DNA from 4 places in the Gibbsiella quercinecans genome. Region 1 is predicted to be linked to each of the others. Evidence: predicted binding sites of a transcription regulator. Region 1 holds the regulator's gene; each other region holds the start of a gene.
The links. The regulator Fur, encoded in region 1, represses iron uptake genes when iron is present. The targets are predictions, from matches to a motif close to ATAATAATGAGAACNACTATCAA.

Region 1 (4,216 bases):
AAAATCAATGCGGACGCGGTAGACGCTCTGAACAAACTGGCGGACCAGCGCAACATCAGCCGCAGCGAACTCATTGAGCAAATGCTGTTGGCTAAACTGGCGGAAGAACAGCCAGAACACTGATCTTGCCGCCCTGGCGCGCGGCGCAGGCGTTAAGGACAACGCCGGATCGCTCCCGCTTTCTTCCCCATAGGCATCGCATAAATGCGATAAATCCTGCGGGTAAATTTCTGGCATGATAGGCGTTTACCGGTAAGAAACAGCGTGAAAATGGCGCACGGGATGCCCAGCGCTGCATCGCCATCGGCGTCTTATCGCGACACAACTTTATTGAATTGAAAGGGTTATACGCTATATGGCAACTGTAGGCATTTTCTTTGGCAGCGACACTGGTAATACCGAAAACATTGCCAAGATGATCCAAAAACAATTGGGCAAAGAAGTGGCTGAAGTTCACGACATTGCCAAAAGCAGCAAGGAAGATCTGGAAGCCTTCGACATCCTGCTGCTGGGTATTCCAACCTGGTACTACGGTGAAGCGCAGTGCGATTGGGATGACTTCTTCCCTACGCTCGAAGAGATCGACTTCAACGGTAAGCTGGTCGCGCTGTTCGGCTGCGGCGATCAGGAAGACTACGCAGAATACTTCTGCGATGCGATGGGCACCATCCGCGATATCATCGAACCACGCGGCGCCACCATCGTCGGCCACTGGCCAACCCAGGGCTACCATTTCGAAGCCTCAAAGGGTTTGGCGGATGACGATCATTTTATTGGCCTGGCCATTGATGAAGACCGCCAGCCGGAGTTGACCAACGAGCGTGTCGACGCCTGGGTCAAACAGATCAGCGAAGAATTGAATCTGGCTGAACTGGCCAACTAAACCTTGTGGGTGGCGGTTGAATAATGGCCTTGTAACGTGCATAGTAGCAATGTCAACAGGGTCATTATTGATATTATGAATTGAAGCAATAGAAGCTACGATTTTGTAACTTCTCACATCGTCACGGTAAACTGCGGCATCGGTTTATCCCATTCATCAAGACGTTGCATATGTAAAATGCAATAGTGCAAATATAGCGTTGTTAACAACCGGCGGTTTTCATTTAGCGCAACCGGTTCTATAATGTGACGCAATTATATCTTTGTGCCGACCGATGCCATAGGCGAGAACGCCTCAACTTGATTAGCATAGTAACAGGACTGAATCCGCATGACTGACAACAACACCGCATTGAAGAAGGCCGGCTTAAAAGTCACGCTTCCGCGACTCAAAATCCTGGAAGTGCTGCAGGATCCGGAATGCCACCACGTCAGTGCGGAAGATTTGTATAAGAAATTGATTGATATGGGCGAAGAAATTGGCCTGGCCACGGTGTACCGCGTGCTTAACCAGTTTGACGACGCCGGCATCGTCACCCGCCACAATTTTGAAGGCGGCAAATCCGTATTTGAATTGACTCAGCAACACCACCACGATCACCTGATTTGCCTGGACTGCGGCAAAGTGATCGAATTCCGCGACGAATTTATCGAAGCGCGCCAGCGTGATATTGCCAAAAGGCACGGTATCAAACTCACCAACCACAGCCTGTATCTGTATGGGCACTGTGAAACCGGTGATTGCCGTGAAGATGACTCGATACACAACGCAAAGTAACAGGTGCTTGCCCCTAGCGTAAAAAAACAGCCGTATATACGGCTGTTTTTTTATGGGCTGCGTATGCAGCCCGCGCGGCGCGCGAGCTGGCATAATTACCCTTGCACCGCTTCGCTGCGGCTAAAGCGCTTGCCATCTGGGCTGACGGCACGGATTTGCACCCCAGCGGAAACGTTCGGCCTGGCGCTGCCGTCATAGCGCCGCCACTGTTTGCCGCCGTCGGTGGAATATTCAATCCCCAGGCCCGGCAGTGAGATATTGGCCTCCAGTTTGCCATCAACGATGCGCGCGCCAGGCACCGGCAAGCGGTAGTGGATACCCCCCTTATCCAACTTGGCCAGTTCACGCTGCCCTAACAGATTGGCAAAGCGCAGCCAGTCTTTATCCAACGCCGCGCGATCGACAAACTGCGTTTCGTCACCTTTATATTCGCGCCCGGCCTGATAATCCAGTTCCCAGCCCGCACGGTGCCACGCACGCTCCGCCACCGAAATGACGCGCGGGAAAATCATATATTCCATCTGCTCGTCGGTACGCACGGTTTCGCTCCAGGACTGCGCCGACAGCCCATAGGCGCCTGGCCATGGCTTATCGCTCTTGGCGCTGAAGGCATCACCGTCGCGATCGCGCGAGGTTTCCGCATTCTGCGGCAGGTTGTCCGGCGCAAAGCTGAACATTTTCTGTTCATCGTTAAAGCGTGCCGCCCAATAGTAACCGCGTTCGTTGGGGTTAACTTCGTACGGGAAATCCATGTAGACATAATCCGGGTTGGAGATCGTCACCTCGTAGCCCTTGTTCGCCCAGTCGTTAGCGGTGTCGAAGCCGCCCCAGTACAGGGTATCCCAGAAATTAACGCCAACGCGCTTGGTGGCGAACGCCTTGGCGTTTTCCGCGTCTTTCAGGCCATCCTGCCAGGCCTGCATTTTTTCGATGCCGTGCGCGTTAACCCGTTTACTCACCTCAATAGCGAAATAGCTCGGCAGGTGCGCCATATCCTGTACTTTGCCTTGGGCGATCATCGCCTGGCAAACCTGCGATTTCGCCCAGGGTTTGTCCTCTTTGCTGAGATCGACCATGCCTTTGCCCGGCTCCGGATGGCGGATATCGGTATAGCCGGTGCCCAGGCGGATATTTTTTGCTTCATCACCGCCAAAATGCCAGGTGGTCAGCGGTTGGCCCGCCTCTTTATGCATCAGGGCAATCTCGCCAATCACCTTATCGGCAAAGCGCGTGGACGACGGCAGGCAAGGGTTCAGGTAGCTGTGGCGATCGTAAAACTGCACCGACGTGGTATTGGAGTCATCGGTGGGATCCAGCACGCGGTATTCACCAGCGGCCTGTTCCTTGCCTTCGGCGTGCAGCTTTTGGTAGCGGGCTTCCATCGCAACCACCGCCGCACGGGCGTGCGCCGGCATGTCAATTTCCGGGATCACTTCAATCTGGCGTGCCTGGGCGTATTTTACGATGTCGATATAGTCGCTGCGGGTGAAAAAACCGGAACCGTTATTATCGCTGTCCGGCCCGGAGCCCAACTGGGGCAACAGGCACGTTGTTTCTGTCAGATCGTGGCAGCGCTTGCCACCCACCTCGGTTAACTCCGGCAGGCCGGGAATTTCAATGCGCCAGCCTTCGTCGTCGCTCAGGTGAAAGTGGAATTTATTCAGCTTATAGGCCGCCATCTGGTCCAATAAGCGCAGAACCGCGTCTTTGGTGTGGAAATTGCGCCCCACGTCCAGGAACACGCCACGGTATTGAAAACGCGGCGCATCGCGGGCCGTCAGCACGGCGATTTTTTTGTCGCCATCGGCAGGCAGCAGTGAAAGAACAGACTGCAAACCATAAAATACGCCCGCTTCATCAATGCCGGTAATCTGCGCGGATTTTTCACCCATCGCCAGCGTATAAGCTCCCGGCACTGCCTCGGCGCCGCTGAAAGCGTGCGGATCAATCGCGGTTGTGATCGGATACCCGCCCGCACGTTGGGGGATGCCAAGCTGTGCGAAACGCTGGGTGACGGCGCTGGCTGCCGGCGCCGCCAATGCGCCAAGCGCCAGTGCAACGCCCTGGCTAAGATCGGCATCCTGTGTAGGATCAATCGTCACCTGCAGCGGCGTTGGGATAATCTGCCCGCGCAGCGCCGTGGCCGGCAGGCGGCTTAACGCCGCGTTTTTCGTAAAGCGCGTCGCTGGCGTCATCAGGATGTTGTTATCATGTTGGGTGCGCTTCCATTGATCGCCGCTTAACGGCGTCAGGAACTGGTGCAAATCTTCAGTATCGGTGTTCACCAGCACCTTAGGCTTGGCGTTACCGGAGGTGGCATACCAGCGCGGCATCACGTCGCTATTGAACAATTGCCAGTATTCCCCCACCAACGGGATCTCCACGCGCCCCCCGGCCGGAAAGCCGGTGAATTTATCCGTCGGCTCCAGCTTATGTAAATCGCCGGTGATAAAGCTAATTTTAAACTGATCGCTATCCACCTTCAGGATCTGGCGGATACTGTGAAAATAGATGGCCCAATCCTTTTCTTTTATCGCTGCGCCATCGTTGATTAGG
Region 2 (4,216 bases), 2.3 Mb from region 1:
CTTCCGCGGCGGGCAACTGCTGCGGCAAATAGGCCACATGGCGCGCAAAGGCTTTGTTGCCCCACTGGGCCAGCGGTTGGTCATTGAGCAATACCTGGCCGCTACTGGGCGGCTGGTGGCGGCCCAAAATTTTCAACAGCGTGGATTTGCCGGAGCCGTTATGGCCGATCAATCCACTGACCTGGCCTGGTGGAAAGGCCAGCGACAGCGGCTGCAACAGCACGCGCCCCGCCACGGCGAAGCTCACCCCGGCCAGTGAAAATCGTGCTTCGTGATGATGTGTATCCTGCATAAGCCCTGTTTTTACCGGGCCGGCATGGCGCCGCTCGGTTATCAATTAGAAACGGAAGGTTGCGGTAGCTACCACCTGGCGATCGCTGCCCCAGTAGCAAGCATAATCAGCGTAGCAACTGGCGACATATTCACGATCGAGCAGGTTTTTCACATTAAGGCCAACGGAAGAGCCAGCCAACCCGAAACGCGCCAGATCGTATTTAACGGTGGCGTCAACCACACTGTAGCTGGCCACCTTGAAACTGTTGGCGGTATCGCCTTGCGAGCTGCCGACATAGCGCACACCGCCGCCGACGGTCAGGCCGCTAAGCGCCGTTTCGTTGAAGGTGTAATCCGTCCAGAGCGATGCCATATGGGTCGGTACCTGCTCCGGGGTGTTGCCTTGGTAGGTGTTGTCGTGGGTATACTCGGCGTTGGTATAGGTATAGGACGCGGTCAAATTGATATTGGCGTTCAGGGCGGCTTTGGCTTCCAGCTCGACCCCGCGCGCGCGTATCTCGCCGCTTTGTACGTTAAAGCCGCTATGATCTGGATCCGGATCCGCCGTCAGATTTTTGGTTTTGGTCAGTTGGTAAAGCGCCGCCGTCAGCGTAATGGGGCGATTTTGCGGGATATACTTCACTCCGGCTTCGTACTGTTTGGCCCGGGAGGCATCAAAAGGTTGCTGTAACGCATCAGTGCCCGGCGTCGGCAGGAAAGATTCACTGTAGCTGAAGTACGGTGAAATGCCGTTATCAAACAAATAGTTCAGCCCGCCACGCCAGGTGAACTGCGCATCATTTTTTTCTACCGTACTCAGTGTAGAGCGATTATATACCGAGGTGGTCGCCCAATCGTAGCGGCCGCCGAGCGTCAGCACCCAATGGTTCCACTCGGCCTGATCCTGCACATACAGGCCGGTTTGTTCCTGCCGGTTAAGTATTTTATACGGGAAGGTCAGCACGATGTTCGGGTTGCCATAGTCAGGCGCCAGCATGTTGAGGCTGCTGGCGGTGCCGTAATAGGCATTGATGTCGTTACGCATGCGCATGTAATCCACCCCCAGCAACAGGGTATGGTCAACGTCGCCGTAACGGAACTTCGCCTGGGCCTGGGTATCCACGGTAAAACTGTTCAACTTTTCCTGCGATTGGGCATAGGCGCGGTTCAGCGTGGCGGGCGCGCTGTAGCCGTTGCCGTACACCGCTTTATAATCGCTGTCGATTTGCATATAACGCAGGTTCTGGCGCACCGTCCAAACATCGTCAAACTGGTGCTCGGCGCTGTAGCCCACCATTTTCTGCTTACGCGCCAACTTATTGCTGGCCTCGCCTTCGTTGAAATTGGTCGGCAACTTGTGCTGGTTGCCTTCAGCATCGGTATAGGGCACCACGGTGCCCTGCCGCGGCAGCCAGCCGTAGAAGCCGGCGTCGGGCTCATTCTGGAAATAGCTCAGGAAGGTCAAGGTGGTTTTATCATCCGGCCGCCAGCTAAAGGCCGGTGCGATGGCATAGCGTTTTTCCTTCGCCATTTCCTGCTGGCTGTCGGCGCTGCTGGCCAACCCGGTCAGGCGATAGGAGTATACCCCGCTGTCATCCAGCGCCCCGCCGAAGTCAAAGCCGGTGGAGAATAGATTGTCGGTGCCCATCTGGAACTGCACTTCACGCAGGGTTTCGGTGGTCGGCTGCTTGCTGACCAGGGAAACCACCCCGCCAGGATTGCTTTTGCCGTACAGCACCGAAACAGGGCCGCGCAGCACCTCTACGCGCTCCAGCATGTAGGGGTCGATTTTCGCTTCAGAGTAGTTATCCCCCTGCAGCTTGAGGCCATTCAGGTACTGGTTGGTGTTAACTTCCGTGAAGCCGCGGATCGATAGCGCATCATAGGAATTGGAGCTGCCGCGCGTGCCCACCATCACCCCCGGCGTATAACCCAGCACCTCTTTCACCGAAACCGGCTGGTGCATCTCTATTTCTTCACGCGTCACCACGGAAACCGACTGCGGCGTTTTTTCCAACGGCGTATCGGTTTTCGTCCCGGTGGCACTATGCCTGGCGACATAGGTGCCTACCGGCCCCCAGGCGCTCTCCTGCGACGCGTCGCTGCCGACAACCGTAAGCGTTTCGCTATTGTCCACGGTGCTCTGCGCCGCAAAGGCAGGGCCGGCAACCGCAGCAGCGACAGCTAACGCTACGCCCCGCAAACCATTTTTCCCTTTGCGGGCATGCGCTAAAACCAGGCGTTTGTTCGGCATTATTTACCCCCACCAGATAAAAACCACAGTAATGCTAATAATAATGATTATTATAAGCATATCATCTTGTTCATTCGGGGAGAATAATAACTGAACAATATTTGGGCCGGCGGCGGCACGCGATTAAACGCGGAGCATAATGATGCTGTATCCCACTGAAACAGAATGAAAAAAAGCCCGTAGCATTCGCTACGGGCCTGATACGCACAACAGGGTGAATGGCGATTACTGGCCGAACATATCCTTAATCCAGCCGGCAACGCCGTCGCTGTCTTTCTGCTCATTCTGCTGTTGTTGCTGCTGCTGAGGCTGTTGCTGCGACGGCTGCTGCGCCTGTTGCTGCTGTTGCACTTCAGCCTGGCTGGCCTGGCACATCCCCTGCGGGTTGTCTGTCCAGACAGGGATGGTACGCCAACTGCCGCCGCAGCAGATGAAGTTGCCGGCAGAGTCGATGCCCATTTGGCTGATTCCTTCCGGCGGTTGCAACATCAGCGGCAACGGCGTTTGGTTTTCCAGATAACGCCGGTACAGCGTCAGGGCTCCGTTGGCGCCGGTCAGCTTGGCTGGGCCGTTATTGTCGCGCCCCACCCAGGCGATCGCCACTTCTTTGCCGTCGATGCCGGCGAACCAACTGTCACGCAAATCGTTGGTGGTACCGGTTTTGGCCGCCAGATGGTAGTTCGGGAACTTCACCGACAGCGAACGGGACGTGCCGCGCGCCACGCCTTGTTGCATGGCGTACAGAGTCAGGTATGCCGCCTGGGCAGGCACCACCCGCTCCGCCTGTGGGAAGCTCTGATACAGCACGGTGCCGTCTTCGGCAATTACCGAACGCACGGCTGATAACGGCGCCCGGTTCCCCACGCCGGCGATGGTCTGGTATTCCTGCGCCACTTCCATCGGCGTCAGGCCGATAGCCCCCAGCAGCATCGAAGGCACCGGGTTGATGGCGCTTTTCGGTATCCCCAGGCGCTGCAGTGTAGCGCTGATCTGATCAAGCCCCACCGACATCCCCAGGTTGACCGTTGGCACGTTGAGCGAGTTGGCCAGCGCGTCCACCAGCATCACCTTGCCGCGGAACTGGCGATCGTAGTTGTTCGGCTGCCAATTCGTGCCATTCGGCAATTTGATGCTCACCGGCTGATCGCTCAGCCAGGTATTCAGGCGGTATTTGTCCGGCTCGGATAACGCGGTCAGGTAGGTTGGCGGCTTCGCCAGCGAGCCCACCAGGCGGCGTGCCTGCATCGCGCGGTTAAAGCCGGCAAACTGCGGTTCGGCCCCGCCCACCATAGCGCGCACCTCACCGCTGAAGCGATCGACAATCACCATCGCCGCTTCCAGATCGCTGACGTGGCGGGCCGCGCGCAATGCTGGAATGCCTTCTTCCACTGCTTTTTCCGCCGCATCCTGCGATACCGGATCCAGCGTGGTGAAGATTTTCACGCCGGACAGATCGTTCACCTTATCGCCCAGCCGGGCCTGCAGCTCCTGGCGCACCAGTTGCATAAAGGCCGGCTGCGGCGTAATCACGCCGCCCTTCGGCTGCACGCCCAGCGGGCGGGCGCTCAGCATGTCGTACAACTCCGCGTCGATCACCCCCTGGTTTTGCAACAGTTTCAGCACCAGATTGCGGCGCTCCAGCGCCAGCCGCGGATTGCGCCACGGGTTATACAGCGAAGCGCCTTTCAC
Region 3 (4,216 bases), 2.0 Mb from region 1:
TTGATGGTTTTGTCAGACAGCGAGTAGTAAGCCGCCGCCTGGGTACGCAGGTTGTCACCGGTAAAGCGCCAGCCCAGCTCAAAGGCGTTGACCTTGATGCCGTCCAGCTTGGAGTCGTTGACGTTAACGCTGTTATTCAGGCGATAGTGCCCATCCACCAGTTGATATGTTCCAGAGCCGTAGTATTTGGCTAAATCCGGGATCTCAAAGCCCTGTGAGAAGTTGAACCACACCTGCTGGCGTTCGGTCAGGCGCCCCAGAATACCGGCGTTGAACAAGACGTTGTTATAGTCGGTTTTGCCTCCTGGCACCGCATCGGCAGACTGCGCTCGCCCGGTGGCAATGGCCTGCTGTTGAGCGTAACCGACAAAATCATCCACTTTGTTTTCGGTGTACTGGTAGCGCACGCCGCCGCTTAGGGTAATGGCATTAATGTCGTAGCTGGCTTGCAGGAAGGGGGCAAGGTTAGTGATGCTGTAGCCGGGATAGCGCCCAACGTTATAGGCGTTGTCTAGCGTCATGCCGCCGCTCTGCGCCGCCGTATTCAGATCAAAGAACTGCTGGTTGGCGTTAAAGGTTTCGTGGTCGGCGTCCAGGCCCCAGGTCAGCGTCAGATCGTCCAGGGGTTTGCTGTTAAGGGTCAGTTTGCCGCCGTAGAAATCGGTTTTTTGCTGTGATGCGCCGATGCTGGTCACCACGCCGCCACCCAGCGTCGGGAAAGGATAGAAAGTCAGGCTTTCGTCACGGTAATAAACCTGCGCCACCAAATCCTGGCCGAAGAAATCGCTGTTGGCGTACTGCAGGTTAATCAGGTGGCGCTCGGTGCCGGGAATACGGTCGGAATTCAGGTTGCCGGCGTTATACGCATTGCCATCGCCGGTCACGGCAGCGAAGTTCTCCCCAAGGAACAGGCCATGTTTACCGTCCGACTCGCTTTTATAGTATTGCGCCGTCAACTGTAGCTGCTGATGTTCGTCGATGTTGATGGTGCCCGTGCCCATCAAATCAAGGCGGTCGGAGTACTGCAGGCCCGTCTGGGTATTATCGATGATCACCTCGTTGCCTTTGCCGTCATACCAACCGCCATAGCGCTGGTAGGAAAGCGCAAGCCGGCCAGAGGCTTTATCATCGCCGCCGCTCACCGCCGCGGCGATATTCTCATCGTGGTCGTTGTGGCTGTTGAAGCCGCTTTTGGCGCCGGTCTGGAATTCTACCTGCGTCCCGGCCTGGCCCTTTTTGGTGACAATGTTAATCAGGCCGCCGGTACTGCCACCGCCGTACAGTGACGTTGCTCCAGAGATAACTTCAATATGCGCAATGTTGAAGGGATCGATCGCGTCCAACTGGCGGCTGTCGCTGCGCGAAGAGTTAAGGCGCACCCCGTCGACCATCACCATCATCGAACGCCCGCGCATATTCATGCCGTAGTTGGTGCGCCCCTGGCTACTGACATCCATGCCCGGTATGAGCTGTGCCAGCACCTCTTTTAACTCTTTGCCGCCCTGAACCTGCTGTTCAATTTCAGCCTGTTCAATCACCCAGGTGGTTTGCGCCATTTCCGCCACGCTCCGGTTGGCACGGCTGGCAGAGACAACCATCTGCTCTTGTTCAGGATCTTCCGCCCAGGCGGGGGAAGAGAGTATGGCGAGTAGGCACGGATTTAAAACCCAGCGATATTGATGTTTCATTATTGTAATGCTCCGATGGTGTGTCAGTACTCAGTCGTTTTTACTAAGGGTTGAAAGGCCTGGCCTGGGTGGACGAAAGGGGAATATGAATTTTCGCAGGTTGGTCTGGCTCATTATGCGAGAGGTGCTGCCAGTCTTGGGTTTCGCGCAGCAGTGCGTTTAAAAAAAACGGGGCTGCAACGTCGGTACCAATGGCTTGAGGCAGAGAAAACATAGGGGAAATCCCATTCATACATTGATAATAGTTATCATTATGGTAATGGAATTGCTTGCATTGGCAACTATTTTCGTAATATTTACTTTCATTAACCTACGTTATCATTACATTTCTTGGTGTTATCTTAACGAAATATATACACGCATTTCCTGATGCGCTGACGCATGAAATCCCGCTAAAAGCTAACGGCCCGTTGGCGTTGTGTGCCGGGCTGCTGGCTGGGGTGGAAAAACCGATAAATCGCCGTTGGACGAAGCGGCGTTACGGCGTAACGATTTCCATCGGAAGCCGGGTATTCACGCTGTGATGATTAGCGGGTTGCAGTAGTCAGCCGGTAACTTTGGGCGCGAAAATCTCGGCCAGCATACAGCGAGCGCCGCCACCGCCGTGCTGTTCGATCACCGCAATCGGTGCCTGCACAATGCGTGCGTAAGCGCTTAGCATCTTCTGTTGTGCGGGTGTGAACGCACGCCAGGCCTGCTCTGACATGGCGATGACCGGATGCCCGGATGCCCATCGTGGCTGCATAGCTCAAGGATGTTGCCGCAAAACGCGTGCATCTGGGCCATTGTTATCGCGATGACGGTTTTGCCGCTGGCGTTCAGGCTATTGAGTATTTGCTCACGCGCTGTTGCTTCCACCATCGCTTCCCGGCAGACCACGGCGTAACGAATGCCGATGCTCATCATCACATTGGTATGGTAGATGGCCCGCCCCTGAGCATCTTCTGCAGTAAAATCAATCACCTGATAACCCGATTTTTGTTGCCCATATTTGCAAAAATCTAAATGGGGCAGGCAGCTCGAACTGGAAGGGTTGCGCTATCTAAAATTGTGTCATTGCCTATTTTTTATATGGTTACCACAACGTCAAGAACAGGTGAATTTATGGCTGATTGGTCAAAGCTTGCCGGGAATGCCGCCGAGGTTGGTAGGCATGCAATAGCGCTCATGTACGAGCGCTATTGCGTTTAGGACGGAATTTTTTACCAATACTGGTAAAGAGCACTGATAGATGGTTATAGCAGCTAAACCAGCCCGGTCAGGTAATAGACTCCAATGATAAAGAAGGCGGCCATGACCTTGAAAATGGTGATACCGAAGATAGGTTTATATGCTTCTCTGTGCGTTAGCCCAGTGACCGCCAGCAATGTAATGATGGCGCCATTATGGGGCAAGGTATCCATACCGCCAGCTGCCATAGAGGCAACCCGGTGCATAACTTCCAGAGGGATATGTGCGGCATGGGCGGCAGCAACAAACTGATCTGACATCGCAGCCAGTGCGATACTCATACCGCCTGATGACGAACCGGTGATGCCGGAAAGCAGGTTGATTGTAATCGCCTGGTTAAGCAACGGATTAGGTATTGCTTTTAACGCTTCGGCTACTGCAACAAAGCCGGGAAGCGCGGAGATAACACCGCCAAAACCATACTCTGAAGCTGTATTCAATGCGGCAAGCATCGCACCGCTTACGGCGGCTTTACTGCCTTCCGCCAGCTTATTAGCTACGGTGCGCCAGGCGAAAATAAAGATCGTGAAAATACCGCACAACAGCGCCGCCAGTACGGCCCAGATGGCGACCATTTTAGTGACGTCGCTCTGGATAGGGCTTTTTAATCCCGGTAAGGCTATTTCATAGGTGGCGCCGTACCAATGAGGGAGTGCATGGGTGAATATCAGATTCATCACGCCGACCACAACCAGCGGCAACAGGGCGATCATCGGATGAATAAGAGGTATATCCTCCGGTGTTGCGGGCTCATTGCGCAATGTGGTGCCATATCCTTCGCCAGAGCGCTGTGCTCGCCGTCGCGCAAGATCCAGATACAATAAGCCGCCGCCGACGACAAAAAGAGAGCCCAGGATGCCCAGCCAAGGCGCGGCCCACGAGGTAGTTCCGTAAAATGTGGTGGGAATGATGTTTTGAATTTGGGGCGAACCGGGAAGGGCATCCATCGTAAATGTAAATGCACCCAGCGCAATAGTGGCCGGCATCAAACGCTTAGGGATATTCCCCTGCCGGAACATTTCGGCAGCGAATGGATAAACGGCAAACACGACGACAAACAGCGAGACGCCGCCATAAGTCAACAAACCGCAGACCAGGATAATCACTGTCATTGCCTGGTTTTTTCCTAATAGCCGTGTAATGGCGCTCACTATTGCGCGCGAGAAGCCGGAAAGTTCGATCAATTTGCCAAAAACGGCCCCCAGCAAAAAGACCGGGAAATAGAGTTTGACGAAGCCAACGAACTTTTCCATAAAGACATCGGTGAACATGGGCGCTACGGCGGAGGGATGGGTCAA
Region 4 (4,216 bases), 1.5 Mb from region 1:
CGGCTTTTAAGTCGCTGTTCCCCTGCAGGTAGCAACTGCCGGCGCTGGCATAGCAACCCTGCCCGCTGCTGTATAGAAGATAGTTGGGGTTGGTCTGGTACAGGTTCGGGGCTTTCCAGGCCCGGGCGATACCGAGTTTCAGCGTAAAATCATTGCCCAACTCCTGCGAGAGATTCAACGCTGGGCTGAAGTTGCTGCCGGTAATATCCTGATAGTTGAAACGTAACCCGGGCGTCAGACGGGTTGAATCCGTCAGATCAATATTGTCCTCCATGTAAACGCCGTAAATATCGGCTGAACTGTATTTATCACGTCCGGAGCTGGAAATGCCGGTAACGCTACCGCCAGCCGTGGTGGTTTCGGTATTTGAAGCCGGATCTTTCATGGCCTGATGATTCATTTCCGCGCCGAAGGTCACGGTCTGGCTGACCCACAGATCAAGCGGAATATTGATCTCTGAATGGAGGTTAGTGTCATATAGCGTAATGGTGGAAAAACCTTCATTAGAAGGGCTGAATATGCCCGCGATCCCCCCGGACAGGCCTTCATTGAGCCGGGTATTGCGTGTTTTTTCAAACTGAACGTAGTTATTCGTGGTCACGCCGTTGTCCCAGGCGCCGGTATATTTCAGGCTGAGCGTTTGACGATAGATGATATTGGTTTCTTTACCGTAGTATTCCTTCACCAATGTATTGGTATTGGTGTTTTGTGTGTCGCCGGCATACAGGTTGCCCTGGCGGCTATAGCCCATATCAAGTTCGAGTGCCTGCTGTGGCATAAATTCCCAGCGTAGGGCTGAATGGATATCTTTATTAATGAAACCTTCCCGTCCCGACGGATAGGTGCCGGCATAAGTGCCAGTGCGTGGCGTCGTGTGGCTTTCGTTGATGTCCTGCGCATCCGCCTGGGTTTTATTCCAGTTACCGTAAAGGCGCAGAGTGAGATTATCCGTCAGGGTGCCGTGTAAACTGGCGTTAAAGCGCCGTGTAGCCCCTTCAGATTTGTGTTCAGGCACGTTGTAATAGCTATTGAAACTGCCGTGCCATTCTTTGGTTGCCGGTTTGGTAATGATATTGACCACGCCGCCCATGGCGCCATTGCCATATAGCGCAGCGGCTGGGCCGCGGATAACTTCGATACGGTCTATCATTTCAGGCGGCACCCAGTTGGTATCGCCACGGGTATCGCGTTCGTCACTCCAGCCATAGCGCACCGAGTTGCGGCTGCTAACCGGCATACCGTCAACCAGAATAAGGGTGTTTTCCGGCCCCATGCCGCGAATATCGATTTGGCGATTATTACCGCGCTGGCCGCTGTTGGAATTGCCGGTAAGGTTCACGCCGGGCATGGTACGGATAATTTCAGCAACATCACGCTGGATGGGGTGTTTTTTGATTGCTTCACTATCAATGATTGACACCCCCGGCGCCTGTAGCGTTTGCTCTCTGGCGGTCACCACCATGGTATTTTCGCTGCTGCTTTTTTCATCGGTATTAATGGCGTTTTTCTTGTGATTGGTGTTGCTGGCCGGGCCTTGTTTCTGCGCTGGTTCGGTATTTGTTTCGTCTGCCCATGTCGGCGCGATCCCCAGGCTGCAAGCAATGAACGAAGCCAGCAGCGAATATTTATACGCAATTTTCATGATGGTATTAATTACCTGCCTGTTAAATGTGATAATGAAAAACTTAACTATAATGAGAGTGATTCCCAATTACAATTGAGATTGTTCTTATCGGCAGGATAAACGGCGCCGCCGTAGGTGGCTTGGCCGTCACTGATTATACGGTGCTGGAAGCGCAATATATTGGGGGGCGGGGCGTCAGGGTCGTCTTTTTTCTCTCGCCTTGAGCATGAACATAAAATGCTGCGCAATTTATGTGGTGAAATTCCCGTGGTTAATTTTGCAGAGTATTGATGAAGTCACTGTGGAATTAAATCGGTTGTATAGGGGGAATTAGCTAAACTGCATGGCGAAGGGCAGAGCATTTTATTGTTATTTTGATAATCGAGAGTATGAAGAGAAAACTACGGAAGAGAAATGGTGCGTCCGAGTGGACTCGAACCACCGACCCCCACCATGTCAAGGTGGTGCTCTAACCAACTGAGCTACGGACGCACTGTACGCAAATTTTCGTCACCGTGGTGAACAGAACGTTGGTGCGTCCGAGTGGACTCGAACCACCGACCCCCACCATGTCAAGGTGGTGCTCTAACCAACTGAGCTACGGACGCATCTTTTTTCTGCCTGTCATGGCTGACAGCGGGGACGAATATTAACGAGCTACCCGCACGCTGGCAAGGGGAAAAATGCAATTTTATCCGCTTATTCATCCGATTGCTGCACGAGTGTGCAGCATGCCGCTTTTTTCTGCATTTGGCGCTGAAATTAACGGCGGGCAGGGAGGGTGCTGCCCGCACGGGAAAACCTTTAACGCGCGGAGCGGTGCAGAATCAAGCTGGCGGACTGTTTTTGCAACCAGCGCATGCGCAACGCCATCAGGATAGCAGCAAAGGTCAGGCCGATGATAAAGCCAATCCAAAAACCGCTCGGCCCCATCGCCGGCACCAGAATATCGGTTAACGCCAGTAAATAACCGCTTGGCAGGCCCAGCAGCCAATAGGCGATAAAGGTAATAAAGAAAATCGAACGGGTGTCTTTGTAACCGCGCAGGATACCGCTGCCGATCACTTGGATCGAGTCGGAAATCTGGTAAAGCGCCGCCAGCAGCATCAAATGCGAGGCCATTGTGACCACGGCGGGGTTGTCGTTATACAGTAAGGCAATGGGTTCGCGCAGAATGGCGGTAAATAGCGCGGTGGCGGTAGCCATAGCGATACCCACGCCGATGGACGCATTGGCGGCAATGCGCGCGCCCTCGACGGAACCTTTCCCCAGGTTATAGCCCACGCGGATGGTCGCCGCCACGCCCAACGACAACGGCAGTACGAACATCAAGGCGCTGAAGTTGAGCGCAATCTGGTGGCCCGCCACGGCGACAATGCCTAACGGCGAAACCAACAGCGCCACAACGGCAAACAGCGTAACTTCGAAGAAAATCGCCAACGCCACCGGCATGCCAATGCCAATCAGGCGTTTTATCGTCGCCCAGTCAGGCCCCCGGTGCTGGGTCGGCAACAGTTTGATGTCGCGTTGTGACGGCGCGCGTTTGACATACCAGCGCATCATCAGGAACATCAGCCAGTAGACGCTGCCGGTCGCGACGCCGCAGCCGATCCCGCCCAATTCAGGGAAGCCGAATTTGCCGAAAATCAGCACGTAGTTAATCGGGATGTTTATCAGCAGGCCGATAAAGCCAATGATCATCCCTGGTTTGGTTTTTGACAGCCCCTCACACTGATTACGCAGCACCTGGAAGAACAGAAAGCCCGGCGCGCCCCACATAATGGTATGCAGGTAGCCAACGGCTTTTCTTTCCAGTTCAGGATCGATGTTATGCATCATGTCGATGACGAATTTGCTGTTGTACAGCACGGCGATAATCAGCACGGAAACCGCAGAAGCCAACCAAAAGCCCTGATTGACCTGGTGCGCAATCCGCTCACGCCGGCCGGCACCGTTGAGTTGAGCGATAACCGGCGTTAAGGCCAGCACCAGGCCATGGCCGAAGAGAATGGCCGGCAGCCAGATAGAGGTGCCTACCGCAACCGCGGCCATGTCGGTGGCGCTGTAGGAACCGGCCATGATGGTATCCACTACGCCCATGGCGGTTTGTGAAACTTGCGCAATAATGACGGGAATGGCGAGGGCTAATAAACTACGCGCTTCCTTGAGGTATTTCTGCACGCATACACCTTTGGGGTTATTTATAATAGAGGCAGAGGGCGCCGTGAAGGCGAACAATGAAAGTTGTGAAACATTTTCACAAATATTGTACCTGCTCGGCGTTATGAATCAATCATTGTCATTAGCGCGGGCCAATGCCTGAACGATTTTTACCGTCGTAGATTTGGTTTTTTTTGCCAAGTGGGGCAAACTTGCTCCAGCGTTGTTGCACACATTGACTGAATAAAGAGGCAAACATGTTTACCGGCATAGTACAAGGCACTGCACCGTTGGTTGCTATCGATGAAAAACCCAACTTCCGTACCCATGTGATTGATATGCCGGCAGACTTGCTGCCTGGGCTGGAGCTGGGCGCCTCGGTGGCGCACAACGGTTGCTGTCTGACGGTGACCGCGATAGAAGGTAGCCGCG

Region 2: the regulator Fur is predicted to act here: its motif matches at 2,559-2,581, upstream of fhuA (ferrichrome porin FhuA).
Region 3: the regulator Fur is predicted to act here: its motif matches at 1,924-1,946, upstream of ACN28Q_RS21875 (TonB-dependent siderophore receptor).
Region 4: the regulator Fur is predicted to act here: its motif matches at 1,689-1,711, upstream of ACN28Q_RS23745 (TonB-dependent siderophore receptor).

The regions. Positions count from the first base shown of each region.
Region 1 covers NZ_CP014136.1:1,227,188-1,231,403, forward strand. The annotation lists gene ybfE (LexA regulated protein) at 1-123, shown strand, start outside; gene fldA (flavodoxin FldA) at 356-883, shown strand; gene fur (ferric iron uptake transcriptional regulator) at 1,214-1,660, shown strand; gene ACN28Q_RS05665 (beta-N-acetylhexosaminidase) at 1,756-4,216, opposite strand, start outside.
Region 2 covers NZ_CP014136.1:3,554,504-3,558,719, reverse strand. The annotation lists gene fhuC (Fe3+-hydroxamate ABC transporter ATP-binding protein FhuC) at 1-292, opposite strand, end outside; gene fhuA (ferrichrome porin FhuA) at 338-2,527, opposite strand; gene mrcB (bifunctional glycosyl transferase/transpeptidase) at 2,753-4,216, opposite strand, start outside.
Region 3 covers NZ_CP014136.1:4,819,422-4,823,637, forward strand. The annotation lists gene ACN28Q_RS21875 (TonB-dependent siderophore receptor) at 1-1,688, opposite strand, end outside; gene ACN28Q_RS21880 (arginine deiminase-related protein) at 2,233-2,349, opposite strand; gene ACN28Q_RS21885 (arginine deiminase-related protein) at 2,343-2,651, opposite strand; partial or broken gene ACN28Q_RS25205 (GntP family permease) at 3,959-4,216, opposite strand, start outside.
Region 4 covers NZ_CP014136.1:5,228,932-5,233,147, forward strand. The annotation lists gene ACN28Q_RS23745 (TonB-dependent siderophore receptor) at 1-1,642, opposite strand, end outside; tRNA gene ACN28Q_RS23750 (tRNA-Val) at 2,040-2,116, opposite strand; tRNA gene ACN28Q_RS23755 (tRNA-Val) at 2,156-2,232, opposite strand; gene ACN28Q_RS23760 (MATE family efflux transporter) at 2,429-3,805, opposite strand; gene ACN28Q_RS23765 (riboflavin synthase subunit alpha) at 4,042-4,216, shown strand, end outside.